Regions from separate parts of the Enterobacter roggenkampii genome, predicted to be linked through region 3. Evidence: predicted binding sites of a transcription regulator. Region 3 holds the regulator's gene; each other region holds the start of a gene.
The links. Region 3 encodes Fur, which represses iron uptake genes when iron is present. Its sites were predicted from a motif close to ATAATAATGAGAACNACTATCAA; they were not measured.
Positions count from the first base shown of each region.

Region 1: the regulator Fur is predicted to act here: its motif matches at 1,756-1,778, upstream of efeU (iron uptake transporter permease EfeU).
Region 2: the regulator Fur is predicted to act here: its motif matches at 3,818-3,840, upstream of feoA (ferrous iron transporter A).
Region 4: the regulator Fur is predicted to act here: its motif matches at 5,486-5,508, upstream of BFV67_RS15830 (Nramp family divalent metal transporter).

Region 1 is NZ_CP017184.1:1,679,804-1,687,483, reverse strand. It holds gene efeO (iron uptake system protein EfeO) at 1-826, opposite strand, end outside; gene efeU (iron uptake transporter permease EfeU) at 867-1,700, opposite strand; gene BFV67_RS07785 (NupC/NupG family nucleoside CNT transporter) at 1,952-3,136, shown strand; gene BFV67_RS07780 (DUF3574 domain-containing protein) at 3,207-3,626, opposite strand; gene putP (sodium/proline symporter PutP) at 3,743-5,251, opposite strand; gene putA (trifunctional transcriptional regulator/proline dehydrogenase/L-glutamate gamma-semialdehyde dehydrogenase) at 5,675-7,680, shown strand, end outside.
Region 2 is NZ_CP017184.1:4,358,256-4,365,935, forward strand. It holds gene ompR (osmolarity response regulator transcription factor OmpR) at 1-440, opposite strand, end outside; gene greB (transcription elongation factor GreB) at 669-1,142, shown strand; gene BFV67_RS20525 (Tex family protein) at 1,231-3,561, shown strand; gene feoA (ferrous iron transporter A) at 3,881-4,108, shown strand; gene feoB (Fe(2+) transporter permease subunit FeoB) at 4,139-6,457, shown strand; gene feoC ([Fe-S]-dependent transcriptional repressor FeoC) at 6,470-6,709, shown strand; gene bioH (pimeloyl-ACP methyl ester esterase BioH) at 6,681-7,463, opposite strand; gene gntX (DNA utilization protein GntX) at 7,499-7,680, shown strand, end outside.
Region 3 is NZ_CP017184.1:1,273,199-1,280,878, forward strand. It holds gene glnS (glutamine--tRNA ligase) at 89-1,756, shown strand; gene chiP (chitoporin ChiP) at 2,203-3,600, shown strand; gene chiQ (ChiQ/YbfN family lipoprotein) at 3,648-3,974, shown strand; gene fur (ferric iron uptake transcriptional regulator) at 4,066-4,512, opposite strand; gene fldA (flavodoxin FldA) at 4,804-5,334, opposite strand; gene ybfE (LexA regulated protein) at 5,490-5,777, opposite strand; gene ybfF (esterase) at 5,906-6,679, opposite strand; gene seqA (replication initiation negative regulator SeqA) at 6,863-7,411, shown strand; gene pgm (phosphoglucomutase (alpha-D-glucose-1,6-bisphosphate-dependent)) at 7,436-7,680, shown strand, end outside.
Region 4 is NZ_CP017184.1:3,373,468-3,381,147, reverse strand. It holds gene gltX (glutamate--tRNA ligase) at 1-351, shown strand, start outside; gene BFV67_RS15860 (YfeC-like transcriptional regulator) at 396-788, opposite strand; gene BFV67_RS15855 (YfeC-like transcriptional regulator) at 790-1,152, opposite strand; tRNA gene BFV67_RS15850 (tRNA-Ala) at 1,370-1,445, shown strand; tRNA gene BFV67_RS15845 (tRNA-Ala) at 1,487-1,562, shown strand; gene BFV67_RS15840 (sensor domain-containing phosphodiesterase) at 1,778-3,967, shown strand; gene BFV67_RS15835 (NupC/NupG family nucleoside CNT transporter) at 4,012-5,199, opposite strand; gene BFV67_RS15830 (Nramp family divalent metal transporter) at 5,548-6,786, shown strand; gene BFV67_RS15825 (DUF2502 domain-containing protein) at 6,819-7,160, opposite strand; gene mgrA (L-glyceraldehyde 3-phosphate reductase) at 7,288-7,680, opposite strand, start outside.

The sequences.
Region 1 (7,680 bases), 410 kb from region 3:
TTTTGCTCGCGGCCACTTCTTCAATCAGACCGGCCGCGCCGCCCACCACTTTAGACGGCGGGAAGGCCAGCTCGCTGATGCGCTTTTGCAGCTCCAGCACATCGCTGTTCAGCTGCTCAGCGTATTTCTCCATCCCTTTGGTGGTGTTGTCGCCAAACAGGGCTTTCTCCAGACGGTGGAAACCGGTGAATTTCGGATCGGCGGCCTTCTGCTCGAAATCATCTTCACGGGCATCGATGCTGCCATCAAGGTCAGAGAACAGCTCGGCGATCGGCTCGATGCGCTCGTAGTGCTGACGGGTTGGCGCATAGAGGGATTTCGCTTTTTCGATATCCCCGGCCTTCACCGCATCGGTAAAGGCTTTGGTTGCCGTCGCCAGCTCCGCCGTCTCTTTCGTGACGTACGCCTTATACGCGGTAATTGCATCGCCCAGGCTCAGCACCGCAGCGCCTTTCGCCGCATCGGCCGTCGCTTCACCTTTGACGATGAGCTTCCCTTTCGGGTTGGTCAGCAGGCCGCAGGTCATCTCATACTCGCCCGGCTGCAGGTTGGCGGTCATCTTCTGGCTAAAGCCAGGGGCGATATTTTCACGCTCTTCCACCACCAGAACGCCTTTCAGGATCTCCCACTCCAGCGCCTTCTGGCTGTGGTTCTGAATAATAAACTGGGTTTTACCGCTGTTCACCGTGAGGGTCATCGGCTCACACTGCTTGTCGTTGACGGTGACCTTAACCTGTGGAACATCCGCGCCCCAGGCGGAGAAAGCAGAAGCGAACAGCGCGGCAATGCCTGCGCATAACGCACTACGACGGAACTGAATTGCCATGACTCTTCCCTTTAAAAGTATGTTGTCACTAAATCAAAAATTACGGCGCAACGCGCGACGCCTGCGTGCCGGTACGCGGCGGCATTGCGAACAGCACCAGCGCCGGAACCAGATAAATAAAGTACATCGCCACTTCGCTGACGCTCGGCGTTTCCTGATAGCCGAAGATACCTTCGAGCAGGGTGCCGGTCAGAGAGTGCGTGGAGAGAACGTTGCTGAGGTCAAACGCCACGTCCTGGAAATGGTTCCACAGGCCCGCTTCATGGAAGGCGCGAATCGCCCCCGCCGCCAGACCCGCGGCCACCAGCAGAATAAACAGGCTGGTCCAGTTGAAGAAGGCGCCCAGGTTCAGGCGGATACCGCCCCAGTACAGCAGGAAACCGAGCACCACGGCCGTGGCGAGGCCCAGCACGGCCCCCAGCGGCGGCCAGATCCCCACATCCTGCTGAAACGCCGCCAGCAGGAAGAAAACAGACTCCAGCCCTTCACGCGCGACGGCGAAAAAGACCATCATAATGAGCGCCCAGCCGTGGTTGTTCCCCTTCTGCAGCGCGTTATCCACCGCCTGCTCCAGCTGCACCTTCACGTTACGCGAGACTTTACGCATCCAGAACACCATCCAGGTGAGGATCACCACCGCAATCACGGCGACGATACCTTCAAACAGCTCCTGCTCTTTCTGCGGGAACTCGCCGGTGGTTTCGTTAATGAGAATGCCCAGGCCCAGGCAGAGCGCCGCGGCAAGGAATACCCCGACCCACATGACGCCAATCCAGCGCCCGCGCTGGGTTCGCTTCAGATAACTGGCGATGAGGCTCACGATAAGGGCGGCTTCGAGCCCTTCACGTAACATAATGAGAAATGGAACAAACATGCCGACACCTTAAATGTTTATCGCGGTCAACTGATGCAAAGAAAGGTAAATTCTTGTGATAGTGATTATCATTACGACGGAAAGAAAAACAAGCGAAATGTGCGGTGTTTTGATGACGAGTTGTAAACGCAAAGCCTGATAATAGTGACGTACGTAACGTTCAGGTTTATAAGTTATAACGAAAATGCCCATTTACGCTGATTCAGGGCTGTGGCTAAATATCCGCCTCACAACCTAACTGAAAATAAACCATGTTTAAAATTGTCCATTTCCTGCTGGCGCTGGTGATTATTCTTGCGCTCGCCTGGCTTACGAGTTTTGACCGCCGGAAAATTCGGGTTCGTTTTGTTTTACAGCTGATTGTTATTGAAATTGCGCTGGCGTTCTTTTTCCTGCACGCCGAAAGCGGGTTATTCCTGATTAAATACGTCTCAGGATTTTTTGAGTCACTGCTCAAATTTGCTGGCGAAGGCACCAATTTCGTCTTTGGCGGTATGGGTGAAAAAGGGCTGGCGTTCATTTTCCTCGGCGTGCTTTGTCCGATTATTTTTATTTCCGCGCTGATCGGTATTCTTCAGCACTGGCGGATCCTGCCAATTTTTATTCGGGTAATCGGTACGCTGCTGTCAAAACTGAACGGTATGGGCAAGCTGGAATCCTTTAACGCGGTGAGCTCGCTGATCCTCGGCCAGTCGGAAAACTTCATTGCCTACAAAGGCGTGCTGGGCGATCTCTCCTCGCGTCGTCTGTTCACCATGGCGGCCACGGCCATGTCGACAGTCTCCCTGTCGATTGTCGGGGCGTATATGACCATGCTCGACGCCAAATATGTCGTCGCAGCGCTGATTCTCAACATGTTCAGCACCTTTATTATCCTCTCGGTCATCAACCCGGCGCGCCCGGAAGCGGAACCGGATGTTAAGCTTGAAAAACTGCATGAATCCCAGAGCTTCTTCGAGATGCTCGGCGAGTATATTCTGGCCGGTTTTAAAGTGGCGATGATTATTCTGGCGATGCTGATCGGTTTTATCGCGCTTATTAGCGCCGTTAATGCCCTCTTCTCCAGCGTATTTGGCATGAGCTTCCAGCAGATCCTGGGCTATGTATTTTATCCCCTGGCGTGGCTGGTAGGGATTCCGCTGAGCGATGCCTTAAACGCGGGCAGCATTATGGCGACCAAGCTTGTGGCGAATGAATTTGTGGCGATGATTGAGCTGCAGAAAATAGCCCACCAGATGTCCCCGCGCGGGCTGGGGATTTTATCCGTCTTCCTCGTCTCGTTCGCGAACTTTGCCTCCATCGGCATCGTGGCCGGGGCGATTAAGGGCCTGAACGAGCAGCAGGGTAACGTGGTATCGCGTTTCGGGCTGCGTCTGGTGTACGGCGCGACGCTGGTGAGTTTGCTGTCGGCGAGCTTTGCGGGGTTGGTGCTCTGATGCAATGCCGGGTGGCGCGCAGCGATCCCGGTCTACAAAACAACAACGGCGGGAATTCCCGCCGTTTTCATTAAAACTGCACGCACACCGGCTGATCGACACGCATCACCGACTCCTGCGCGAAGCGGGACTTATAAATCCCGCGTAACGCTTCGATGTTCTTCTCGCTCTGCGCATCTTTACCGTGGATCAGCATCAGCGCCTTGCTCGGCTCGCGCGCCACTTTTCCGTCGTTCCCCAGCCACTGCCCGCGGGCATCAAACACCGTTAAGCCATCGCGAAAGCGCGGCGTCACGTCCTGGTCAACAAACTGCTGCCACTCGTTGCTGGTAATCTGCGCCCCGGCAGGACGGTTTAAGCCGAAATAGAGCGTGGTTTGCTGCATCTGGCTATCCGCTTTGCAGGTCTCCACCGCCGCGTGTTGCGATGGCGCGCTGCAGCCCGCCAGCATCAATAATGCCGCCGCCATTAACCCTGTTTTGATTGTCATGCTTCGCTATCCTCATTGTTATAAGCACAGGGATATCACAGGAAAAGACGGATTTTGGCAAGAAAAAAGCCGGGTGCGCTTGCGCTTACCCGGCCTACGGTTTTCCGTGGGAAAAATTATTCCGGCTGCAGCTTAGACGGCGGCGCGGAGTGGTAATGCGCGTCGGCTTCCGCAAAGCGTTTCTGCATGGAGGCAGACGGTGCTTTACCCAGCAGGCTGAAGACCACGATACCGATGCTGCCGAAGATGAAGCCAGGAATGATTTCGTACAGGCCCAGCCAGGCGAACTGTTTCCAGACGATAACGGTCACCGCACCGATAATCATCCCCGCCAGCGCGCCGTTACGGGTCATACGGGACCACATGACGGAGAACAGGACGACCGGACCAAACGCCGCACCGAAGCCCGCCCACGCGTAGCTCACGAGACCCAGCACGCGGTTTTCCGGGTTGGCCGCCAGCGCAATCGCCACCAGCGCCACCAGCAGCACCATAAAGCGCCCTACCCACACCAGCTCTTTCTGGCTCGCGTTTTTACGCAGGAAGGCTTTGTAGAGGTCTTCGGTGATCGCACTGGAGCAGACCAGCAGCTGGCAGCTCAGGGTGGACATCACCGCCGCCAGGATCGCAGAGAGCAGAATACCGGCAATCCACGGGTTAAACAGAATCTGCGCCAGTTCGATGAACACGCGCTCGGCGTTCTGGTTCACCGCGCCCGCCTGCGCCGGGTTGTTATTAAAGTAGGCGATACCGAAGAAACCGACCGCACACGCGCCCGCCAGACACAAAATCATCCACGTCATGCTGATGCGACGCGCATGAACGATGGTGTGATGAGAATCCGCCGCCATAAAGCGCGCCAGAATGTGCGGCTGACCGAAGTAGCCCAGACCCCAGCCCATCAGGGAGACGATGGCGACAAAGTTCAGCCCTTTCAGCATGTCGACGTTTTCAATGCTCTTCTGCTTGATCACTTCCAGCGATTCGCCAAAGCCGCCAACGGTGAAAATCACAATCACCGGAGTCAGGATCAGGGCAAAGATCATCAGACTTGCCTGCACGGTGTCGGTCCAGCTTACCGCCAGGAACCCGCCCACGAAGGTATAGAGGATGGTCGCCGCCGCACCGGCCCACAGGGCGGTTTCGTAGCTCATGCCGAAGGTGCTTTCGAACAGGCGCGCGCCCGCCACGATGCCGGAGGCACAGTAGATGGTAAAGAACAGGAGGATAACCACGGCAGAGATAATGCGCAGAATGCGGCTGTTATCTTCAAAGCGTCCGGTGAAGTAGTCCGGCAGCGTCAGGGCATTATTGTTAGCCTCGGTATGCACGCGCAGACGGCCCGCCACCAGCTTCCAGTTGATCCACGCGCCCACGGTCAGACCGATGGCGATCCAGCTTTCCGAGATACCGGAGATAAAAATCGCACCCGGCAGACCCATCAGCAGCCATCCGCTCATGTCCGATGCGCCCGCGGAGAGTGCGGTCACCATCGGGCCTAAACTGCGTCCGCCCAGAATGTAGTCGTCAAAGTTTTTCGTGGAACGCCACGCCAAAAACCCTATCAGGATCATGCCAAAAATATAAACGAGAAATGTCACCAGCATCGGTGTGCTAATTGCCATTCAAATTCTCCAAAAGTGTCGAGCGACAACCATCCGGGTTGCCTTGTTATATGATCACCGGAACGAGGTGACGGTATCTTGTGTTTCGGTTGGGCGCGCTATCCTGCCGTATGCGCCCTCCGCTGACAAACGATTTAACACTGCATTTACATCAATTTCATCCCCGGCTTGATACGAGTTTCCTATAGGTTGCACTCGCTCACGCTTTTACGGGTTGCACCTTTGAAAAGTGTTAACTCCCGCATAAAACCAGGCTTTCCGCGACAAAGCCAGCACGTTTTTCCAGCTAACCATTCGTTAACAATCCATTCATTTTCTGGGTTGCAAACCAGGTCACATTTAACACGGTTGCACAAAGTTGCAACATGGTGGATATTTCACGCTAACGACCAAACACGATGAAAGCACAACAGGAGCTTTGGCATGGGTATGACCACCATGGGGGTTAAGCTGGATGACGCGACCCGCGAACGGATTAAGACCGCAGCAACCCGCATTGATCGCACGCCGCACTGGTTAATTAAGCAGGCGATTTTTAACTATCTCGAAAGACTCGAGAGCGACGAGGGCCTGCCGGAGCTGCCTGCCCTGCTCGCCGGTGCCGCCAATGAAAGCGAAGACGCGCCAGCCGCTGGCGATGAAAGCCATCAGCCGTTCCTCGAATTCGCCGAGCAGATCCTCCCGCAGTCCGTCAGCCGCGCCGCCATCACCGGTGCGTACCGTCGCGCCGAAACCGACGCCGTACCGATGCTGCTGGAGCAGGCCCGTCTGCCGGAAGCTATTGCCGCACAGGCGCACAGCCTGGCGTACCAGTTGGCTGACAAACTGCGTAACCAGAAAACCGCCACCGGCCGCGCCGGGATGGTTCAGGGTCTGCTGCAGGAGTTTTCCCTCTCCTCACAGGAAGGCGTGGCGCTGATGTGCCTGGCGGAAGCGCTGCTGCGTATTCCGGATAAAGCCACCCGCGACGCGCTGATCCGCGACAAGATCAGTAACGGCAACTGGCATTCGCACATTGGCCGCAGCCCGTCGCTGTTCGTCAACGCCGCGACCTGGGGCCTGCTGTTCACCGGCAAACTGGTCTCGACCCATAACGAAGCCAACCTGTCCCGCTCCCTGAACCGCATCATCGGCAAGAGCGGCGAGCCGCTGATCCGCAAGGGCGTGGACATGGCGATGCGTCTGATGGGCGAGCAGTTCGTCACCGGGGAAACCATTGCCGAAGCGCTGGCGAACGCCCGCAAGCTGGAAGATAAAGGTTTCCGCTACTCCTACGACATGCTGGGCGAAGCGGCGCTGACCGCCGCCGACGCGCAGGCCTACATGGTTTCTTACCAGCAGGCGATCCACGCCATCGGTAAAGCGTCCAACGGTCGCGGTATTTATGAAGGCCCGGGCATCTCCATTAAGCTCTCCGCCCTGCACCCGCGCTACAGCCGCGCGCAGTACGATCGGGTAATGGAAGAGCTCTACCCGCGCCTGAAGTCCCTGACCCTGCTGGCGCGCCAGTATGATATCGGCATCAACATCGACGCCGAAGAGGCCGACCGTCTGGAGATCTCCCTCGATCTGCTGGAAAAACTGTGCTTCGAGCCGGAGCTGGCGGGCTGGAACGGCATTGGCTTCGTGATCCAGGCCTACCAGAAGCGCTGCCCGTTCGTCATTGATTACCTGATTGACCTGGCCAGCCGCAGCCGCCGTCGCCTGATGATCCGCCTGGTGAAAGGGGCCTACTGGGACAGCGAAATCAAACGCGCCCAGATGGAAGGGCTGGAAGGCTATCCGGTCTACACCCGCAAGGTCTATACCGACGTCTCTTACCTCGCCTGCGCGAAAAAACTGCTCGGCGTGCCGAACCTGATTTATCCGCAGTTCGCCACCCACAACGCCCACACCCTGGCGGCCATTTACAGCCTGGCCGGGCAGAACTACTACCCGGGCCAGTACGAGTTCCAGTGCCTGCACGGCATGGGTGAACCGCTGTACGAGCAGGTGACCGGTAAAGTAGCGGACGGCAAGCTGAACCGCCCGTGCCGCATTTACGCCCCGGTGGGTACCCACGAAACCCTGCTGGCGTACCTGGTGCGTCGCCTGCTGGAAAACGGCGCGAACACCTCCTTCGTTAACCGCATCGCCGACACCACGCTGCCACTCGACGAGCTGGTCGCCGATCCGGTGCAGGCCGTTGAGAAGATGGCGGCGCAGGAAGGCCAGATTGGCCTGCCGCATCCGAAGATTGCCCTGCCGCGCGAGCTGTACGGCAAGGGTCGCGTCAACTCGGCGGGGCTGGATCTCGCCAACGAACACCGTCTGGCGTCCCTCTCCTCTGCCCTGCTCAACAGCGCGCTGCAGAAGTGGCAGGCGAAACCGATGCTGGAGCAGCCCGTTGCTGACGGCGACATGCAGCCGGTCATCAACCCGGCGGAGCC
Region 2 (7,680 bases), 1.7 Mb from region 3:
AGGTTCAGCTTGAACTTGCCGAAGGCAATAACGGCTTCTTCCTGCGACGGTGCGCCCGGCAGCTCGTTCGCCTGACGGCGCAGCACGGCGCGAATGCGCGCCAGCAGTTCACGCGGGTTAAACGGTTTTGGAATGTAGTCGTCGGCGCCGATTTCGAGGCCCACGATACGGTCAACTTCTTCGCCCTTCGCCGTTACCATAATGATCGGCATCGGGTTGCTCTGGCTGCGCAGACGGCGGCAGATAGAGAGCCCGTCTTCGCCTGGCAGCATCAGGTCGAGAACCATCAGATGGAAAGATTCACGGGTCAACAGACGATCCATTTGCTCAGCGTTCGCGACGCTGCGAACCTGGAAGCCCTGCTCGGTCAGATAACGCTCCAGCAGCGCACGCAGGCGCATGTCGTCATCCACGACCAGAATTTTATAGTTTTCTTGCATTGTGTGTACTCCCAAAGGTTCGGATAGTCTTTGTAACAGCGTATTCTAAAAAAGTGCACGTATTCGACCAGTTAATTCTGGTATAAATTCTAGTCGAAATTGTTACAAAGCATATTTAACAGCAGCTTATCTTTTCATTTCACCACATAAATTATTATTAATCCTGTCTGTTACACTGTGTGGTACGTATTGTGCGCAAAACAGAGAACCGGCAGCAAAGGCAGCACCATGAAAACGCCCCTGATCACCCGCGAAGGGTACGAGAAGCTCAAAAAAGAGATGGATTTCCTCTGGCGCGAAGAGCGTCCTGAGGTGACCAAAAAGGTGACCTGGGCCGCGAGCCTGGGCGATCGCAGCGAAAACGCTGACTACCAGTACAACAAGAAGCGGCTGCGCGAAATTGACCGCCGTGTACGCTATCTGACGAAGTGCCTTGAGAACCTGAAAATCGTCGATTACTCCCCGCAGCAGGAGGGCAAAGTCTTCTTCGGCGCGTGGGTGGAGATTGAAAACGACGACGGTGACACCCTGCGTTTTCGCATCGTCGGCTACGATGAAATTTTTGGTCGTAAGGATTACATCTCCATCGACTCCCCGATGGCCCGCGCGCTGCTGAAAAAGGAAGTGGGCGATCTGGCCGTCGTGCAAACCCCAGCCGGTGAAGCCAGCTGGTACGTTAATGAGATCGTCTACGTAAAATAGTCCGAGAGCGCCCTCCCCGGCTGGCATTTTGCCGTGTCAGCCCGTATAACTATCCCCTGATTTTTTCGACTCAACAGATGATAAAGCCATGATGAAAGATTCGCTCTGCCGCATTATTGCGGGTGAACTTCAGGCCAGAGCCGAACAGGTAGAAGCTGCCGTTCGCCTGCTTGATGAAGGGAACACCGTGCCGTTTATTGCACGCTATCGTAAGGAAGTCACCGGCGGTCTGGATGACACGCAGCTGCGTAACCTGGAGACCCGTCTGGGTTATCTGCGCGAACTGGAAGAACGTCGTCAGGCGATCCTCAAATCCATCGGCGAACAGGGCAAGCTGACCAGCGAACTGGAAAGCGCCATCAATGGCACCCTGAGCAAAACCGAACTCGAAGACCTCTATCTGCCGTACAAGCCGAAGCGCCGCACGCGCGGACAGATTGCAATTGAAGCGGGTCTTGAGCCGCTGGCCGACCTGTTGTGGAACGAGCCGTCCCACGATCCGGATACCGAAGCGGCGAAATTCATCGACGCCGACAAAGGCGTAGCGGACACCAAGGCCGCCCTCGACGGCGCGCGCTACATTCTGATGGAGCGCTTCGCGGAAGATGCCGCCCTCCTCGCTAAAGTGCGTGATTATCTGTGGAAGAACGCCCACATCGTCTCTACCGTCGTCGCGGGTAAAGAGGAAGAAGGCGCGAAATTCCGCGACTACTTCGATCACCACGAACCGATTTCCACCACCCCTTCCCACCGCGCGCTGGCAATGTTCCGCGGCCGCAACGAAGGCGTGCTGCAGCTCTCCCTGAACGCCGACCCGCAGTTTGACGAGCCGCCGAAAGAGAGCCACTGCGAGCAGATCATCATCGACCATCTCGGCCTGCGCCTGAACAACGCCCCGGCTGACAGCTGGCGCAAAGGCGTGGTGAGCTGGACCTGGCGCATCAAGGTGCTGATGCACCTCGAAACCGAGCTGATGGGCACCGTGCGCGAACGCGCCGAAGATGAAGCCATCAACGTCTTCGCCCGCAACCTGCACGACCTGCTGATGGCCGCCCCTGCTGGCCTGCGCGCGACCATGGGTCTCGATCCGGGTCTGCGTACCGGTGTAAAAGTCGCTGTCGTTGACGGCACCGGCAAGCTGGTCGCCACCGACACCATCTATCCGCATACCGGCCAGGCAGCGAAAGCGGCCGTCGTGGTGGCGGCGCTGTGCGAAAAATACAACGTCGAACTTGTCGCCATCGGCAACGGTACGGCGTCCCGCGAAACCGAACGTTTCTACCTCGACGTGCAGAAGCAGTTCCCGAAAGTGACGGCGCAGAAAGTGATCGTCAGCGAGGCCGGGGCGTCCGTCTATTCCGCGTCCGAGCTGGCGGCCCAGGAGTTCCCGGACCTGGACGTTTCCCTGCGCGGTGCGGTCTCGATCGCTCGCCGCCTGCAGGATCCGCTGGCGGAACTGGTGAAGATCGACCCGAAATCGATCGGCGTGGGCCAGTATCAGCATGACGTGAGCCAGACTCAGCTGGCGCGCAAGCTGGATGCGGTGGTGGAAGACTGCGTAAACGCCGTTGGCGTTGACCTGAACACCGCCTCCGTCCCTCTGCTGACCCGCGTAGCGGGCTTAACCCGCATGATGGCGCAAAACATCGTCGCCTGGCGCGATGAGAACGGCCAGTTCCAGAACCGTCAGCAGCTGCTGAAGGTAAGCCGTCTGGGGCCAAAAGCGTTTGAGCAGTGCGCGGGCTTCCTGCGCATCAACCACGGCGATAACCCGCTCGATGCCTCCACCGTTCACCCGGAAGCGTACCCGGTGGTGGAACGCATCCTGGCCGCCACCCAGCAGGCGCTGAAGGATCTCATGGGCGACAGCAGCGCCCTGCGCAACCTGAAAGCCGTTGATTTCACTGACGACAAATTTGGTGTGCCAACCGTTACCGACATTATTAAAGAGCTGGAAAAACCGGGCCGCGATCCGCGTCCTGAGTTCAAAACGGCGACCTTTGCTGACGGTATCGAGACCATGAACGACCTGCTGCCAGGGATGGTGCTGGAAGGTGCGGTGACCAACGTCACCAACTTTGGCGCGTTTGTGGATATCGGCGTGCATCAGGATGGCCTGGTCCATATCTCATCCCTTGCCGACAAGTTCGTTGAAGACCCGCACACCGTGGTCAAAGCGGGCGACATCGTGAAGGTCAAAGTGCTGGAAGTGGATCTGCAGCGCAAGCGTATCGCCCTGACCATGCGTCTGGACGAGCAGCCGGGTGACACCAGCGCGCGCCGCGGCGGCAACGGCGGGGGCCGCGAGCAGCAGCGTCCGGCCGCGAAAGCCGCGAAGCCGCGTGGACGTGACGCCCAGCCTGCAGGCAACAGCGCGATGATGGATGCGCTGGCGGCCGCGATGGGTAAAAAACGCTAAGGTTGTACATGCCCGGTGGCGCTACGCTTACCGGGCCTACGGTTTTGTAGGCCGGGCAAACGCAGTGCCGCCCGGCAAGCAGGCCGCAGGGAATTAAAATAAATAGCGTGTAGCCATATTTAAACCACGAATTATCACCCCGTTAACAAATACCTCTCTTTTCGTTTTCCCGGCATTGCAGCAAATATTGAGCAAGGTCAAACAGGCCGTAAATTAATACCGTAAACAACATTCCGTCACAGTTTTAATATTGCTGATAAAAACTATTCTCATTATCATCGCATAGTAGATAATTTAACCTTTCGTGGAATCAGGCGTTATGCAATTCACTCCAGACAGTGCATGGAAGATTACCGGTTTTACCCGCGAAATTAGCCCGGCCTATCGGCAAAAGCTGCTGTCGCTTGGCATGCTGCCCGGCTCGTCATTCCAGGTCGTACGCGTGGCGCCGTTAGGGGATCCGGTTCATATCGAAACCCGACGCGTGAATCTGGTCCTGCGTAAAAAAGACCTCGCGTTAATAGAAGTCGAAGCCTTATCCCGATAACAAGCCAGCGGTTTCAGTGAGTCCAGAAAAATGAAAAAGTTAACTATTGGCTTAATTGGCAATCCTAATTCCGGCAAGACTACGCTTTTTAACCAGCTGACCGGGGCTCGCCAGCGCGTGGGCAACTGGGCGGGCGTAACGGTTGAACGTAAAGAGGGCCAGTTCACGACGACAGACAACCAGGTGACGCTGGTTGACCTTCCCGGTACCTACTCCTTAACCACCATTTCGTCGCAAACTTCGCTCGATGAGCAAATCGCCTGTCACTACATTCTTGGCGGCGACGCGGATCTGCTGATCAACGTGGTCGATGCCTCAAACCTCGAGCGTAACCTCTATCTGACGCTGCAGCTGCTGGAGCTGGGTATCCCCTGCATCGTGGCGCTCAACATGCTCGACATCGCAGAGAAACAAAAGCTACGCATCGACGTTGATGCCCTCTCCGCGCGCCTCGGGTGCCCGGTCGTTCCGCTGGTCTCGACGCGCGCGCGCGGTATTGATGCGCTGAAGCTGGCCATTGACCGTCACGCGGGAAATCGCGACGTTGAGCTGGTGCATTACGCCCAGCCTCTCCTGCGCGAAGCCAACGTGCTGGCGCAGGAGATGGACAAAGCCATGCCTGCGAAACAGCGCCTGTGGCTTGGCCTGCAGATGCTGGAAGGGGATATTTACAGCCGCGCTTATGCCGGTCATGCGGCCGATAAGCTGGACGTGACGGTGGCCCGTCTTAGCGACGAGCTGGACGACCCGGCGCTGCACATCGCCGATGCCCGTTACCAGGCTATCGCCTCGATCTGCGACGTGGTCAGTAACGCGCTGACGGCAGAACCCAGCCGCTTTACGGCGGCGGTGGATAAGATTGTGCTCAACCGCTTCCTCGGTTTGCCCATCTTCCTGCTGGTGATGTACGTGATGTTCCTGCTCGCCATTAACATCGGTGGCGCGCTGCAGCCGATTTTTGACGCCGGTTCCGTCGCGGTCTTCGTGCACGGCATTCAGTGGGTGGGCTACACCCTGCACTTCCCGGAATGGCTCACCATCTTCCTCGCGCAGGGGATCGGCGGCGGTATCAATACCGTTCTGCCGCTGGTGCCGCAGATCGGCATGATGTACCTGTTCCTCTCGTTCCTGGAAGATTCCGGCTACATGGCGCGCGCGGCGTTCGTGATGGATCGTCTGATGCAGGCGCTGGGCCTGCCGGGCAAATCCTTCGTCCCGCTGATCGTCGGCTTCGGCTGTAACGTGCCGTCGGTGATGGGCGCGCGCACGCTGGATGCACCGCGCGAGCGTCTGATGACCATCATGATGGCGCCGTTTATGTCCTGCGGTGCCCGTCTGGCGATCTTTGCGGTCTTTGCGGCAGCCTTCTTTGGCCAGCAGGGCGCGCTGGCGGTCTTCTCGCTGTACGTGCTGGGCATCGTGATGGCGATCCTGACCGGCTTAATGCTGAAACACACCATCATGCGCGGTGAAGCGTCACCGTTCGTGATGGAGCTGCCGGTGTACCACGTCCCCCATCTGAAAAGCCTGGCGATCCAGACCTGGCAGCGCCTGAAAGGCTTCGTCCTGCGCGCCGGTAAGGTGATTGTCATCGTCAGCGTTTTCCTGAGCGCGCTGAACAGCTTTACCCTGAGTGGACAGGCAGCGGATAACATTAACGACTCAGCCCTCGCCTCCGTCAGCCGCGTCATCACGCCGGTCTTCAAACCGATTGGCGTGCATGAGGATAACTGGCAGGCAACCGTCGGGCTGTTTACCGGCGCGATGGCAAAAGAGGTGGTTGTCGGTACCCTGAACACGCTCTACACCGCCGAGAACATTCAGGAGCAGGAATTTAACCCGGCGGAGTTTCACCTCGGTGACGAACTGCTGGGTGCCGTAGAGGAAACCTGGCAGAGCCTGAAGGACACCTTCAGCCTGAGCGTGCTGGCGAACCCGATTGAGGCGAGCAAAGGCGACGGCGAGATGGCGACCGGTGCCATGGGCGTGATGGGCGAGAAGTTTGGCAGCGCGTCCGCGGCCTACAGCTACCTCATCTTCGTTCTGCTCTATATTCCATGCATCTCCGTGATGGGGGCGATTGCCCGCGAGTCCAGCCGCGGCTGGATGGGCTTCTCCATCCTGTGGGGATTAAACATCGCGTATTCGCTGGCGACGCTGTTTTATCAAACCGTTAATTTCAGCCAGCACCCGCGCTACAGCCTGGTCTGCATTCTCGCGGTTGTGCTGTTTAACGTGATCGTTCTCGGCCTGCTGCGGCGGGCACGCAGCCGCGTCGACATCGACCTGCTGGCAAACCGTAAAACCGCCGCAACCTGCTGCAACAGCCCGGCAGGCGACTGTCACTAAGGAGCACACCCCATGGCATCGTTGATTCAGGTTCGTGACCTGCTGGCACTGCAGGGGCGAATGGAGGCGAAACAGCTGAGCCTCAGCCTGCATACGCCGCAGCCGATGATCGACGCCATGCTGGAAAGACTGGAAGCCATGGGGAAAGCGGTGCGCATTCAGGAAGAGCCGGACGGTTGTCTGTCCGGCAGCTGTAAACATTGCCCGGAAGGAAAAGCCTGCCTCAGGGAGTGGTGGGCACTGCGCGAATAAAGGCGGACAGCGCCGAACAAAACTCGCCAGGATGTGAAATAAATGGCGCGTGTGCCGCTTTAGCGACCACCATTGATTGGCTTTCCGGCCACAGGTTATCCAGCAGTGGAACCACCTTACGCGGAACCAGCCCGTCCAGATAGCCATACATACGCAGGTGCGGAAGCGCCAGCGACGCCAGCGGTTCACGCAGATCGATCGTCTTGAGTATCTCAAGCCCCCCGTTAAGCACCTCAACGTCAGGCATCGGCAGCGACAGCACGGTCTGCTTCAGCGTGCGCGCGTCCTGACGCGCGGTTTCTGTACCCATCGTCTGCAGCGCGAGAAAACGCTCCACCGTCCGCTGGAAATCGTCGCTTAGCTGCTGCTGGAACCCTGCCAGCACTTCAGGCTTGATCCCCGGCCACGCGTCCTGCGCGCTAAAGCAGGGTGACGAGGCAACGGTAACCAGCGCGCTCACGCGCCCGGGGTTATCCAGCGCAATCTTGCTTGCCACCAGCCCGCCCAGGCTCCAGCCCAGCCAGACAGCGTTTTGCGGCGCGGTGTCCAGAACCTGCTGCGCCATCTCATCAAGCGACATCGCGCCAAAGCCGCGGCTGCGGCCATAACCCGGCAAATCCACCAGATGCAGCGTAAATTGCGAGGCAAGTTCCTCGCTTACGCAACGCCACACTTCAGCATTCAGTCCCCATCCGTGCAGCAGCACAAGATGGCAATTTCCCGTTCCGACGGTCTGCCACCACAGCGTCTTCATCAGTTACTGTTCTCTTTTTCACATGGAGGTTGCACATGCTAACAGTACCTGGGTTGTGCTGGCTATGCCGAATGCCGCTGGCACTCAGCAGGTGGGGCATCTGCTCCGTCTGTACGCGATCGCTGCAATGGCGTATCGGGATCTGTCCACAATGTGGTTTACCGGCCACAAATCCCTCTTTGCCCTGTGGCCGGTGCCTGAAAAAATCCCCGCCGTG
Region 3 (7,680 bases):
CGTATTTTCCGTAACTAAGGGTTGTCACTACGTCCGGCTTATAAGATCATATGCCGTTATACGTTGTTTACGCTTTGAGGAATCCACGATGAGTGAGGCAGAAGCCCGCCCGAGTAACTTTATTCGTCAGATCATCGATGAAGATCTGGCCAGTGGTAAGCACACCACAATTCATACCCGTTTCCCGCCGGAGCCGAATGGCTACCTGCATATCGGGCATGCGAAGTCCATCTGCCTGAACTTTGGCATTGCGCAAGACTACCAGGGACAGTGCAACCTGCGTTTCGATGACACCAACCCAGTAAAAGAAGACATCGAATACGTTGAGTCCATCAAAAACGACGTGCAATGGCTGGGCTTCAACTGGTCTGGCGATATCTGCTACTCCTCTGACTATTTTGATCAGCTGTATGCCTACGCGGTAGAGCTCATCAACAAAGGTCTGGCGTATGTAGACGAACTGTCTGCAGATGAGATCCGTGAGTACCGCGGTACGCTGACCGCACCGGGTAAAAACAGCCCGTTCCGCGATCGCAGCGTGGAAGAGAACCTGGCGCTGTTTGAAAAAATGCGTGCCGGTGGCTTCGAAGAGGGCAAAGCGTGCCTGCGTGCCAAAATCGATATGGCGTCTCCGTTCATCGTGATGCGCGACCCGGTGCTGTACCGCATTAAATTTGCGGAACACCACCAGACCGGCAACAAGTGGTGCATCTACCCGATGTACGACTTCACCCACTGCATTAGCGATGCGCTGGAAGGCATCACCCACTCGCTGTGTACGCTGGAGTTCCAGGACAACCGTCGTCTGTACGACTGGGTGCTGGATAACATCACCATTCCTGTGCATCCGCGTCAGTACGAGTTCTCTCGTCTGAATCTGGAATACACCGTGATGTCCAAGCGTAAGCTGAACCTGCTGGTCACCGACAAGCACGTTGAGGGCTGGGACGACCCGCGTATGCCAACCATCTCGGGTCTGCGCCGCCGTGGCTACACCGCGGCGTCAATCCGTGAGTTCTGCAAGCGTATCGGCGTGACCAAGCAGGACAACACCATTGAGATGGCGTCTCTGGAATCCTGCATTCGTGAAGACCTCAATGAAAATGCCCCGCGCGCGATGGCCGTTATCGATCCGGTGAAGCTGGTCATCGAAAACTATCCGCAGGGCGAGAGCGAGCTGGTCTCCATGCCTAACCATCCGAACAAACCGGAAATGGGAAGCCGTGACGTGCCGTTCAGCGGCGAGATCTGGATTGACCGCGCTGACTTCCGCGAAGAAGCTAACAAGCAGTACAAGCGTCTGGTGCTGGGTAAAGAAGTGCGTCTGCGTAATGCTTACGTCATCAAAGCCGAGCGCGTAGAAAAAGATGCGGAAGGGAATATCACCACCATCTTCTGTTCTTATGACGCTGAAACGTTGAGTAAAGATCCGGCGGATGGCCGCAAGGTGAAAGGCGTTATCCACTGGGTGAGCGCATCCCACGCGCTGCCGGTAGAGATTCGTCTGTACGATCGCCTGTTCAGCGTGCCTAACCCAGGTGCGGCGGAAGACTTCCTGGCGACCATTAACCCGGAATCTTTGGTGATCAAGCAGGGTTATGCGGAGCCTTCTCTGAAAGCGGCTGAAGCAGGCAAAGCGTTCCAGTTCGAACGTGAAGGTTACTTCTGCCTGGACAGCCGTCACAGCACGGCGGAAAAACCGGTATTTAACCGTACCGTGGGTCTGCGTGATACCTGGACGAAGATCGGCGAATAATATTGCTGCTCTGGTCAATGAGAAACAAACGCCGCATTATGCGGCGTTTTTTTATTTAACGATCAGAGTATTAAGCCAGGGGTTAAAGTGGCGTCATGAAAATAACAGGTCAATGAGGTGCTACTTATTTTTTTAAAAAAAGTTTGTGTCATTACGAAATTCAAAAGGGTTATAAAAAAGGAAACCGATCCCACGCCTGGACACTGAAATAGCTGAGAATTTCCCGTCATTCCTCGCCTTCCTGTAAATGTTACAAAGCACTACCAATTATGTGCACTTCGTCATAATCCTGACTTTTGCCCGCTGAAAAGCATTGATAATTCGCGTCGCGAAAAATAACCTAAAGACGGTAGTTAATTCGAGGGTATTTAACACTACCCCTGACCATTTGGTCTTTTTTATTTACGCCGTTTCAGGCGTTTTAATTCGTCAAAGAGGAATAATCTATGCGTACGTTCAGTGGCAAACGTAGTGCGCTGGCGCTGGCTATTGCCGGTGTGACAGCAATGTCGGGCCTGGTGATTGCGCCAGAGGCAAAAGCAGCGGGTTTCATCGAAGATTCCACCCTCACGGGCGGTATTTATTACTGGCAGCGTGAGCGTGACCGTAAAGACGTCACTGAAGATAAATACAAAACCAACCTCTCGCACTCCACCTGGAACGCCAACCTGGACTTCCAGTCAGGCTACGCCGCGGATATGTTCGGTCTGGATATCGCCGCGTTCACCGCGATCGAAATGGCGGAAAACGGCGACAGCGGCCACCCGAACGAAATCGCCTTCTCCTCCAGCAACAAAGCCTATGATGAAGACTGGTCCGGGGATAAGAGCGGTATCAGCCTCTACAAAGCCGCAGCGAAATTCAAATACGGCCCGGTCTGGGCGCGTGGGGGCTATATTCAGCCAACCGGCCAGACGCTGTTAGCCCCACACTGGAGCTTTATGCCGGGTACCTATCAGGGTGCAGAAGCCGGGGCTAACTTTGACTACGGTGACGCAGGTGCGCTGAGCTTCTCCTATATGTGGACCAACGAGTACAAAGCACCGTGGCACATTGAAATGGACAAGTTCTACCAGAACGATAAGAAAACCAAAGTCGATTACCTCCACTCGCTGGGTGCGAAATACGACTTCAAAAACGATCTGGTTCTCGAAGCGGCATTCGGCCAGGCGCAAGGGTATATCGATCAATACTTTGCCAAGGCCAGCTATAAGTTTGATATTGCGGGTAGCCCGCTGAGTACCAGCTACCAGTTCTACGGTACGCGCGACAAAGTCAGTAACGGTGGCGTCAATGATATCTACGACGGCACCGCGTGGCTGCAGGCGTTAACCTTCGGCTACAAGGTCGGTCAGGTTGATTTGCGTCTGGAAGGCACATGGGTGAAAGCGGAAGGGCAGCAGGGCTACTTCCTGCAGCGTATGACCCCGACCTATGCTTCCTCCAACGGTCGTCTTGATATCTGGTGGGATAACCGCTCCGACTTCAACGCCGACGGTGAGAAAGCGGTCTTCTTCGGCGCGATGTATGACCTGAAAAACTGGAACCTGCCGGGCTGGGCCGTGGGCGCTTCTTACGCTTACGCCTGGGATGCAAAACCTGCCGACATGGCAACACCGGATGCTTATTACGATCCAAACTATCGCCTGAAAGAGTCTTCCTACAGCCTGGATGCTATCTATACCCTGCAGGATGGCCGCGCGAAAGGCACGATGTTCAAACTGCACTTCACCCAGTACGACAACCACTCCGATATCCCGAGCTACGCGGGCGGTTACGGCAACATCTTCCAGGATGAACGTGACGTGAAATTCATGGTTATCGCACCGTTCACCATCTTCTGATGAATCGTCCGGCGGGTTAGATCCCGTCGGACCGGAGACTGCAAATGATGAAAAAAATCGTAATCGTCGCGCTGTTGGCATCGGGGCTGGTGGCGTGTGCCCAGACTCAGGCACCGAAAGAGGACTCCCGTCTCAAGGAGGCCTACAGCGCCTGCATTAATACTGCAGAAGGTTCGCCGGAGAAAATTGAAGCCTGCCAGAGCGTGCTGAACGTGCTGAAGAAAGAGAAAGCGCACGAGCAGTTCGCGACGCAGGAGAATGTCCGCGTGATGGATTACCAGGCCTGTATCCAGGCACGTAAAACCGGTAACGATCAGGAAGTGGCGAAGCGTTGCGATAAGATCTGGAACGAGATACGCAATAACAATAAATAAGTTGCTTTACGCCCGGTGGCACAGTGCCACCGGGCTTTTTTCTGGCAAAAAAAAGCCAACCTTACGGCTGGCTCAGAGTATGAACACTCACTTATTTTGCGTCATGCGCATGTTCATTTTCGCGGCAATCGCCTTCAGCGCAGTGACCATAAAGGTACAGGCTGTGGTTGGTCAGACGGATGCCGTGACGCGCGGCGATTTCACGCTGGCGCGCTTCGATAGAGTCATCGCTAAATTCAATGACCTTGCCACAGTCGAGGCAGATCAGGTGATCGTGGTGCTGCTGCTGGGTCAGTTCGAAGACAGATTTACCACCTTCGAAATTATGACGGGTGACAATGCCCGCGTCATCAAACTGGTTCAGCACGCGATAGACGGTAGCCAGCCCAATCTCTTCACCCATGTCGATAAGACGTTTATAAAGGTCTTCCGCACTGACATGGTGATTGTCTGGACCCTGAAGCACTTCGAGGATTTTTAACCGAGGAAGCGTAACTTTCAGGCCAGCCTTCTTTAATGCGGTATTGTTGTCAGTCATGCGGAATCTGTCCTGTTGCTAAACGATTCACTTCTGTAGGAAGTGACAGAAAATGCACCCGGGATAATGCGTCTCATTATAGAACTGCCATGGCTAAATGAAAACTGCAAGTCTCAGGCAAAATATGCTTATAAAAATGGGGTATCACCAACAAACTTGCTCGGTGGAAAACCACATTTTATCAGGGAGACATTGTACAGGTCTGGGCGAAAAAGTTAAAAGATTGTAGCAATTAATTTAATCGGTTTGACCTGGTGCGCGGGCGCAACCGCCGTTGCGCCGCGATAAAAATCAGGCGTTGAGAATATCGTCCAGGTGCAGTTCTTCACGGATCTGCTTAACCCATTTCTCGACGCGCTCTGCAGTCAGTTCTGGCTGACGGTCTTCGTCGATGGCCAGACCCACGAAGTGATCGTCATCGGCCAGACCTTTGGACGCTTCGAAGTGGTAACCGGCGGTTGGCCAGTGGCCGACGATCACAGCGCCATTCGGCTCAATGATGTCGCGGATGGTACCCAGCGCGTCACAGAAGTACTCGGCGTAGTCTTCCTGGTCGCCACAGCCAAACAGGGCAACCAGCTTACCGTTGAAGTCCACTTCTTCCAGCGTCGGGAAGAAATCATCCCAGTCGCACTGGGCTTCGCCGTAGTACCAGGTCGGAATACCCAGCAGCAGAATGTCATAGCCTTCGAGATCTTCTTTGCTGCTCTTGGCGATGTCATGCACATCAGCAACGTCTTTACCGAGCTGTTTTTGAATGTTTTTCGCGATATTTTCGGTATTGCCGGTATCACTGCCAAAGAAAATGCCGATGATTGCCATGAGTAAAATAACCTCTTGAAACTTAATAGTATGGTGGCGCAATTCGGCCACGGATAAGGGCAATAATAGCAGAACTGGCAACCCTGCGGAAACAGCTATCGCGCAGGACTGCACTCTGTGCTACATGAAAAGGGTAATTAAGGGAATTTTCAGACTTATGCCTGGCTGCGCAGCAACTCAAGCTGGGCGATCAACATCTCTTCAATGAGCTCGCTGCGGCTAATATTTCGCGCGTCGGCCAGCTCGTTAAGCGCATCGACCGCGTCGGCGTTGAGCTTCAGTTCGACACGCTTAAGCCCACGATTTTTATCGCGTTTAAGCTGATTGCGTTTATTGATACGCAGCTGTTCATCGCGCGAAAGCGGATTCGTCTTCGGTCGTCCCGGGCGACGCTCATTCGCGAACAGATCTAGTGTCGTACGGTCCGTTTGTTCTTTGGCCATGATTCTGAGACTTCGGGGGAAACACGCCGCCCTGCTAATGCCCGGGCGATAAGCGCGCCATCATACATCACCAAAAACGGCGCGCCAACGACTGGAAGCCCGCAGCCTTCCAGTCGCTCTCTTTTTAATCAATTTGCAGTATCAGCAAGATAGCGGCGAATGGCGCGCAGCACGGCGTCAGGTTTTTCCGCATGCACCCAGTGTCCGGCTCCGGCAATGACGTGGGCACGAGCCTGCGGGAATTGCGCCAGTATGGCGTCGCGGTACGCGTCGGTAACGTAAGGGGAATTGCCGCCGCGAATAAAGAGGGTAGGGTGTGGCCAGGCGGGTACGGTTTGCCAGCCCACAATATTGTTGTACTGGTTCCAGAGCACCGGCACGTTAAAACGCCATTGCCCGTCAACAAACGACTTCAGCAGGAACTGGACGACGCCTTCTTCATCAAGATGCTCACGCATGACGGCAGCCGCCTGCTGACGCGTCGCGACACCCGCTTCGGTGACCGCATTGATGGCGGCAAAAATTTCGTCGTGACGGCGGACGTCGTAATCCACGGGCGCAACATCAATCACCACCAGGCCGTTAATACGCTCCGGGGCCAGCGCCGTCAGGGCCATCACCGCTTTACCGCCCATTGAATGCCCGATGAGGGTCACCTTTTGCAAGTGGTTGGCATCCAGCGTATCCCGCAGATCCTGCGCCATCGCGGCGTAGGTCATCTCGTCGGAACGGCCGGAAAGACCATGATTGCGCATATCGACCTGAAGAATATCGTGGTCGGTAACCAGATCGCGCGCCAGCACGCCCAGGTTATCCAGGCTGCCAAAAAGCCCGTGAACCAGTACGATGGGAGAATTATTGTTCGGCGATTGTGCAGTTTGCGCTCGGGTATTCAATTTCATGGCAAAGTTCTTTTTTTACGTATGTCAGGTTAGGGTATCATGTTGTCCATTCTGCCGCCCGGCTGCAAGGTTCCAGTTTAATCTGACTTTTGCCGCCAACCTGGTTTGACGCTATCCGCTGTTGGGATTTGACCTTATAATCCCAATGACTTGTATTCAGATAAGATATCGCACTGGATTAAGATGAAAACAATCGAAGTTGATGACGAACTCTATCAGTATATTGCCAGCCAGACGCGGCATATCGGGGAGAGCGCGTCCGACATTTTACGGCGCATGCTTAAAATTTCCGCCGCTTCACAGCCTGCTACCCCAGTCACCAAAGATGTCGTGTCTCAGCCAAGCGTTGTTGCACAAGCAAAACCTGCCGTGACACCGGCAAAAGATAAAGTGCGCGCGATGCGCGAGCTGCTGCTTTCCGATGAATATGCGGAGCAAAAAAAGGCGGTTAACCGCTTTATGCTGGTGCTGTCTACACTTTATTCACTGGATAACAAAGCGTTTGCTGAAGCGACCGAGTCGCTGCACGGTCGTACTCGCGTCTACTTCGCGGGCGACGAGCAGACGCTGCTGCAAAATGGCAATCAAACCAAACCCAAACATGTTCCTGGCACCCCGTACTGGGTGATCACCAATACCAATACGGGCCGCAAGTGCAGCATGATTGAACATATCATGCAGTCCATGCAGTTCCCGGCGGAATTGATTGAGAAGGTTTGCGGTACAATTTAACCCTTGCATCAGAAGGACCCGGTAATGGCAAATCACAGCCGTGCAGGCCAACCTGCACAACAAAGCGATTTGATTAACGTCGCTCAGCTGACCGCGCAGTATTACGTGCTGAAGCCGGTCGTGGGCAACGCAGAACACGCAGTGAAGTTTGGTACATCTGGTCACCGCGGCAGCGCGGCTCGCCACAGCTTTAACGAACCGCACATTCTGGCCATTGCTCAGGCCATTGCGGAAGAGCGCGCTAAAAATGGCGTTACCGGTCCGTGCTA
Region 4 (7,680 bases), 2.1 Mb from region 3:
GAGATTGCTGAAAGCTGCCGCTACTTCTATGAAGAGTTTGATGCGTTTGATGCGGACGCCGCGAAGAAACACCTTCGCCCGGTTGCGCGTCAGCCGCTGGAAGTGGTGCGTGACAAGCTGGCTGCCATTACCGAGTGGACCGCAGAGAATGTGCATCACGCCATTCAGGCGACGGCGGACGAGCTGGAAGTCGGCATGGGTAAAGTCGGTATGCCACTGCGCGTTGCGGTGACCGGTGCGGGTCAGTCTCCGGCGCTGGACGTAACGGTTCATGCTATCGGCAAATCACGCAGCGTAGCGCGCATTAACAAGGCTCTGGACTTTATCGCTGAACGAGAAAATCAGCAGTAATAACGTCTCAGATAAAACAAACGGCAGGGGAACCTGCCGTTTTTTTATGCTTCTTCTTCTGCAATACCCAGACGCTTAAGAAAGCCGTGAATGCCTTCGCGCTTCAGGAAGGTGTCCAGACGCTTCTGCTCTGCTGCAGTCATACTCTCCAGCGTCTCAATTATGCCCGGAAACAGGTTTGCAGAGGGGGCATTGTAGGCGGAGGTGGCCTCCGCGAGATGGTATACCGCCTGACGGTTGCGAATCGCCGGGAGACTCATAATGTGTTCCTTCACGCGCGCATCGACATGAATGAGCCGCGCGCGGCCGCCTTTCACGCCGTTGAGTCCTTCTGTTTTCCAGCCCTGCTGGCGAACCCAGCGATTAACCGTTTGCCTGGCAACGCCCAAACTCTCCGCCAGCTCTTCCGTGGTCATTTTGCTCCGTAATTTTTTCATATCAGTCCCGATCGCGAATCCCTAAACGTTGCAACAATCCGGTGATCCCTTCCCGCAATAACAGCGATGTCATCTGTTTCTGCTCTTCCGGCGTCATTTCATCAGCCAGCGTCAGGAGTAGGGTGTGAAGCGAACTGTTATGGCTGGTACCTTCTGCCATATCGGACGTTTCGCTTGCCCGACGTGCGCTGCGGATAAAGTCGCGGACTTTTTCGTTCACATGTACCAGTCGCGCTTTCCCGCCCTGAACGCCAGGTTTTGGTGACGTAATCCAACCCTCTTTGCGTACCCATTTATTGATGGTCTGTCGGCTATAGCCAGTGAGCAGGGCTAACTCTTCTGGCGTCATTCGTTCCTTGATCATGCAATTTCCTGAATATCAGTGGGGTTAATTAACGGCTCATTTTATAGCACCGTTTTACATGAAAACGTGACAGGCTTAACTCCTGATTACGAGCACGCTCGCAAAGCGATTCATTTGCATGATTTTTCGGCGATCGAACGGCGGTCATTGATTTTGCCGTTGACACTCCGCAGCGGAATTCATATTATGCCGCCCGTCAACATGACAGCTTTACGATGGGGCTATAGCTCAGCTGGGAGAGCGCTTGCATGGCATGCAAGAGGTCAGCGGTTCGATCCCGCTTAGCTCCACCAAACTCTGAACCCAACAGAGTGCGGTCAGTAAAGTCACATGTGGGGCTATAGCTCAGCTGGGAGAGCGCTTGCATGGCATGCAAGAGGTCAGCGGTTCGATCCCGCTTAGCTCCACCAAAATTGTAAACCCTCGTCAAATGACGAGGGTTTTTTTTATCTGTTTGTAACGCCCGTCACTGGTTTTTGTTATCAAAAAGAAGGTATTCCCATACCTCACCTCAATCGAAATCAATAAACGTGTCTATAAATAGACTTGAACTTGATTCGTGCAATTAATAAACCTATTATCCATCCGGTCAATGATTCAGACGGATAATATACTCATCAGCTTAATGAATAGAAAAACGTACAATAATGTAAAGATATTTATAATTGCCCTGACACTTTGTCTGATTGCGGTACCTGTCTCCCGTTATCTCTCTCCACGCGCAATTGTTAATGGTCATGACGTTTATTTAGCATGGCTGCCGCTCAGCGTGATGCTGGCGGTAATTCTGCTATTTGGGCGCAGGGCTATTCTTCCCATTTTGTTAGGTTTTACTGTCACTAATTTATTCTATATTAATTTAGCACTGCTACAATATTCAGTTTTGCTGTTCTGTCAGACCTTTGCGTTGTTCGCGGCCTGCGGTCTGCTACGCCTCATGCTGGGCAAGCGCTGGCGCCACTCCATCCCTAACAAGCACATCGGGCTACGTATATTCTGGCTCGGTTTTATTGTGCCATTTGGTATTAAGCTGTCGATGTATATGGCAGGCTATTTGTTTGATTTTCCGGTGACTATCTCAACCTATTTCGGCGAAGGAACGGTAATTTATAATGTTGTGGATATTCAAAGCCTGATATGTGCGGGGCTGATTTTTACCATGATGTTCTATTACCCATTAAGAATGATAATTAATCCTCGTTATGCCGTCACCTTCTGGCGGCGAAGCGTGAAGCCCGTGTTTTATCACAAGAATCCATTATATATTTTTGTCTGGCTGATGCTTTTAGGCGCCATTCTCATCATTTTATGTGGTCCTTTTGAATCACCGGTCATTGCGGGCTATTTGATGCCGCTGATTTTTATTCTTTTTACCCTGGCAATAAGCCGCCTGACCTATGCGTTGATTTCTCTGCTGTGGGCCACCTCAGCGCTCCTGCTGTTGACCTACAACTACAACTTCCTGAACGGGGTCGAATCGGGCCATTCACTCTCCTTTATCCTCTCCGTGCTGATTTCTTTCGCTATCTGCTTGCTTTACATGTCGCGCATTTACCAGCGCAGCGAGTGGCTGAAGCGGGGCTGGCAGGGCAGGGCGCTTACCGATCCCCTTACCGGTTTGCCCAATATTCGTGCGCTGGAAGATTATCTTGAGATTCACCCGGATGCCAAAGTGTGCATTCTGCGCATGGATAACCTGGAGTTTTTGAGCCGCCACTACGGGATTATCATGCGGGTCCACTGCAAACGTACGATCGCCACGTCGCTACAGCCACTTTTGCAGAAAGATGAGACGCTCTTCCAGCTTCCGGGAAGCGAACTGGTGCTGGTATTACTGGGGCCGGGAACCGCCGAGCGGCTCCAGCATATGGTCGATCGGCTGAACAGCCGTAAGATTTTCTGGAACAACACCGGGCTGGATATTGAATTTGGCGCATCCTGGGGAATGGTCGAAAACGGCGAAAAGCTGCATCACACGCTGGGACAGCTGAGCTGGCTGGCAGAGCAGGCCTGCGGAGAGCAAAACGTTCTCGCGCTCACGAATAGCCTTGAGGCGGCATCAGGACAAACGACAGAGCGTGTCCTGATGCTGGCGCGGATTAAGCATGCCCTTGAGGCGGGGCAGTTCCATTTATACGCGCAACCGATCCAGAAGGCGGACGGGAGCGGGTATTACGAAATCCTGGCGCGTATGGAGAGCGAGGGCGAGATCTTCACCCCTGACCGCTTTATTCCGCTGATTGCCCAGTTCAACCTCAGCCATCGGTTTGATATGTGCATTATGGAGAAATTACTGCTGTGGCTGCGCGATCACCCTTCAACACAGGCTGGCACCCGTTTCTCCGTCAATCTGATGCCGCTCACGCTGATGCAAAAAGAGGTGGCGACTGAGATTTGCGCGCTGTTTGAACGGTACGGCGTGGCACCTCAGGCCGTCGTGATTGAGATCACCGAGGAGCAGGCTTTTTCAAATTCAGGCACAAGTATCAACAATATTCAGCAGCTGCGGGATTACGGTTTCCGAATTGCCATAGATGATTTTGGTACTGGCTACGCCAACTACGAGCGCCTCAGACGCCTGCAGGCGGACATCATTAAAATTGACGGCTGCTTTGTGAAAGACATTTGTACAGACGACATGGATGCAATGATCGTCCAGTCGATGTGTAATCTGGCGAAGGCGAAATCGCTGTGCGTCGTCGCGGAATACGTCGAAACGCCGGCCCAGCGGGAGATGCTGCTTTGCTTTGGTGTGGATTACCTGCAGGGATACCTGATAGGCAAACCCAAACCGCTGGAAGAATTGCGGGCATAAAAAAACCGGGAGCCTGGCTCCCGGTTTTTGTTTAACGGTAAACGTTACAGAACCAGTGCCGCGATAGATGCGGACAGGACGCTCACCAGCGTAGAGCCGTAAACCAGCTTCAGGCCAAAGCGAGAAACCACGTTACCCTGCTCTTCGTTCAGACCCTTAATCGCACCGGCGATGATACCGATAGACGAGAAGTTCGCGAAGGAGACCAGGAACACGGACAGAATACCTTCCGCGCGTGGAGAAAGCGTGCTGGCAATTTTCTGCAGATCCATCATCGCAACGAATTCGTTAGAAACCAGTTTGGTTGCCATGATACTGCCCACCTGCAGCGCTTCGTGAGCCGGAACACCCATCACCCATGCAACTGGGTAGAAGATGTAGCCCAGAATGCCCTGGAAGGAGATACCCAGCACCGCGGCGAACAGGGCGTTCAGTGCAGAAATCAGCGCAATGAAGCCGATCAGCATGGCGGCAACGATAATCGCGACTTTGAAACCGGCCAGGATGTATTCACCCAGCATTTCGAAGAAGCTCTGGCCTTCGTGCAGGTTAGACATCTGGATGTTCTCTTCGCTGGCGTCAACGCGGTACGGGTTGATCAGCGACAGAACGATAAAGGTGCTGAACATGTTCAGTACCAGCGCAGCCACCACGTATTTTGGTTCCAGCATGGTCATATACGCGCCCACGATAGACATGGAAACGGTAGACATTGCGGTTGCCGCCATGGTGTACATACGGTTGCGGGACATCTTGCCGAGAATATCTTTATACGCGATGAAGTTCTCAGACTGACCGAGGATCAGGGAACTGACGGCGTTGAAGGATTCCAGCTTACCCATGCCGTTCACTTTGGATAACAGGAAACCAATTCCACGAATCACGAACGGCAGAACGCGGATGTGCTGCAGAATACCGATCAGCGCGGAGATGAAGACGATAGGGCAGAGAACCTTCAGGAAGAAGAACGCCAGACCTTCGTCGTTCATTTTACCGAAGACAAAGTTGGTCCCTTCATTGGCGAACCCGAGCAGTTTTTCGAACATTTCGGAGAAGCCTTTCACGAAGCCGAGGCCTACGTTGGAGTTCAGGAAGAACCACGCAAGTAAAACTTCAATGACCAGCAGTTGGACAACATAACGAATACGAATTTTTTTGCGGTCTGTGCTGACCAGCAATGCGAGTGCAGTAACGACAACAAGTGCCAGGACAAAATGAAGGACGCGGTCCATATTTGCTCCAAATATGAGGCAGGTTTAATTTTCGTGCACATTCTATGTAACAAGCGAAAAGAAAACGAGATCGAGGACACACTATAGTTACATCCTGTGACGAGTCTCAAAAATAGTGATCCACAATACATTTTTGTTATGTTAGGTAAATGAGTGAAAAGTTAAGTTTGTGTGCTAGTCTTCACAAAAGCATGCGCGATTTCAGTTTCAGTTAGATCGCCCCACTTACCCGCCCGTCTATCGTTCAAAGCTATCAGAGAAATCACTGCAAACTTCATAAATGATCTTGATAATCATTCTCATTTTGATAGCATTAAACATAGCAAAGGCTATATTTCAGAGGCAGAAATGACAAACAGTCGCGTAGAGGGTAGCAGTGGCAGAGCAGCGCGCAAGTTGCGGTTCGCATTAATGGGACCTGCGTTCATCGCTGCCATTGGTTATATCGATCCAGGTAACTTTGCGACCAATATTCAGGCCGGGGCCAGCTTCGGCTATAAGCTGCTCTGGGTGGTCGTCTGGGCAAACCTGATGGCGATGCTGATTCAGATGCTCTCCGCAAAGCTGGGGATTGCGACGGGCAAAAACCTGGCGGAGCAAATTCGCGACCATTATCCGCGTCCCGCGGTCTGGCTCTACTGGGTTCAGGCTGAAATCATCGCCATGGCCACTGACCTTGCTGAATTTATTGGCGCAGCGATTGGCTTTAAGCTGATTCTGGGTGTGTCGCTGTTGCAGGGGGCGGTCCTCACCGGGATTGCCACGTTCCTGATCCTGATGCTGCAGCGTCGGGGTCAAAAGCCGCTGGAGAAGGTCATTGGCGGTCTGCTGCTGTTTGTCGCGGCGGCCTATATCGTTGAGCTAATCTTCTCACAGCCGAATCTGGCGCAGCTCGGTAAAGGAATGGCGATCCCAAGCCTGCCGACCTCGGAAGCGGTGTTCCTGGCCGCCGGGGTGCTGGGGGCGACCATCATGCCGCATGTGATCTATCTCCACTCCTCGCTGACTCAGCATCTCCACGGTGGGACGCGTAAAGAACGTTACTCCGCCACCAAGTGGGACGTGGCGATCGCCATGACCATCGCGGGGTTTGTCAATCTGGCGATGATGGCTACTGCAGCCGCAGCTTTCCACTTTAACGGTCATACCGGTATTGCCGATCTCGACCAGGCGTATCTCACGCTGGAGCCGTTGCTGAGCCATGCTGCCGCCACGATATTTGGCCTTAGCCTGGTGGCTGCTGGTCTCTCTTCTACGGTGGTGGGTACGCTGGCAGGCCAGGTGGTGATGCAGGGGTTTGTCCGGTTCCATATTCCGCTGTGGGTTCGTCGTTCCGTCACCATGCTGCCGTCATTTGTGGTGATTCTGATGGGGCTCGACCCAACGCGAATTCTGGTCATGAGCCAGGTGCTGCTGAGTTTTGGTATTGCGCTGGCGCTGGTGCCGCTGCTGATCTTTACCAGCAACAAAACCCTGATGGGCGAGCTGGTCAACTCAACGCTGGTGAAACGAACCGGGTGGGCCATCGTGGTGGTGGTCGTTGCGCTGAACCTGTGGTTGTTAGTGGGAACCGCGCTGGGTCTTTAACAAAAAAAGGAGCCGTGGAGGCTCCTTTTTGATTAGTGATGATGGCCGTGACCATGACCTTTGCCGCGACCCCAGCCGCCGCGACGGTCGTCACGATCGTTCCAGCCTTCACGGTAACCGCGCTCATAGGCGCTGTCTTTATACCAGCCGCGGTGTCTGCCGTTATCATGTTTCCACCAGCGATCGCCGCGCCACTCATAGTGACGATGCCAGTAATCACGGTCGCGCCAGTAGCCACCGTCCCAGTATCTGCCGTAGTCGTCACGATCGCCAATTTGTAATTTTACTGATGGCAACAGGGTGATTTCGCCCGCAGTGGCGATCAGCGGCGCCGAAGCCAGTAATACCGCTGCAAGAATCAGTGACCTGAACATACTCTTTCTCCTTCACGATCGGGGCCTTTGTTGGGCCTGTTAACGCAATTTTACGAGTTGGTAAAGCGTCGTATCATCGCCTCAACTCCGAATTCCTGGGTGAGAGCACTTTTTGCTAAAAGTGATGTTATATTGAGCTGCCCAGGATCGCGTCTATACGGGCCAACTCTTCCGCAGAGAAATGGCGGTTTGCCAGCATCCCTACGGCGTCATCAATCTGAGCCGCTTTACTTGCCCCAATCAGCACCGACGTCACTTCCTCATGGCGTAATACCCAGGCCAGCGCCATCTGGGACAGCTTCTGGCCGCGGCTTTCTGCCAGGGCATTCAGCTTCCTGACTTTCTCCAGCTTCTCTTCGGTGAGCTGATCGGGTTTAAGGAACTGACTGCCGCTTGCCGCGCGTGAGTCTGCGGGTATGCCGTTCAGATAGCGATTGGTCAGTTGCCCGCCGGCCAGCGGCGAGAAGGGAATACAGCCGACTCCTTTTTCCTGCAACACGTCCAGCAGCCCCGCTTCCGG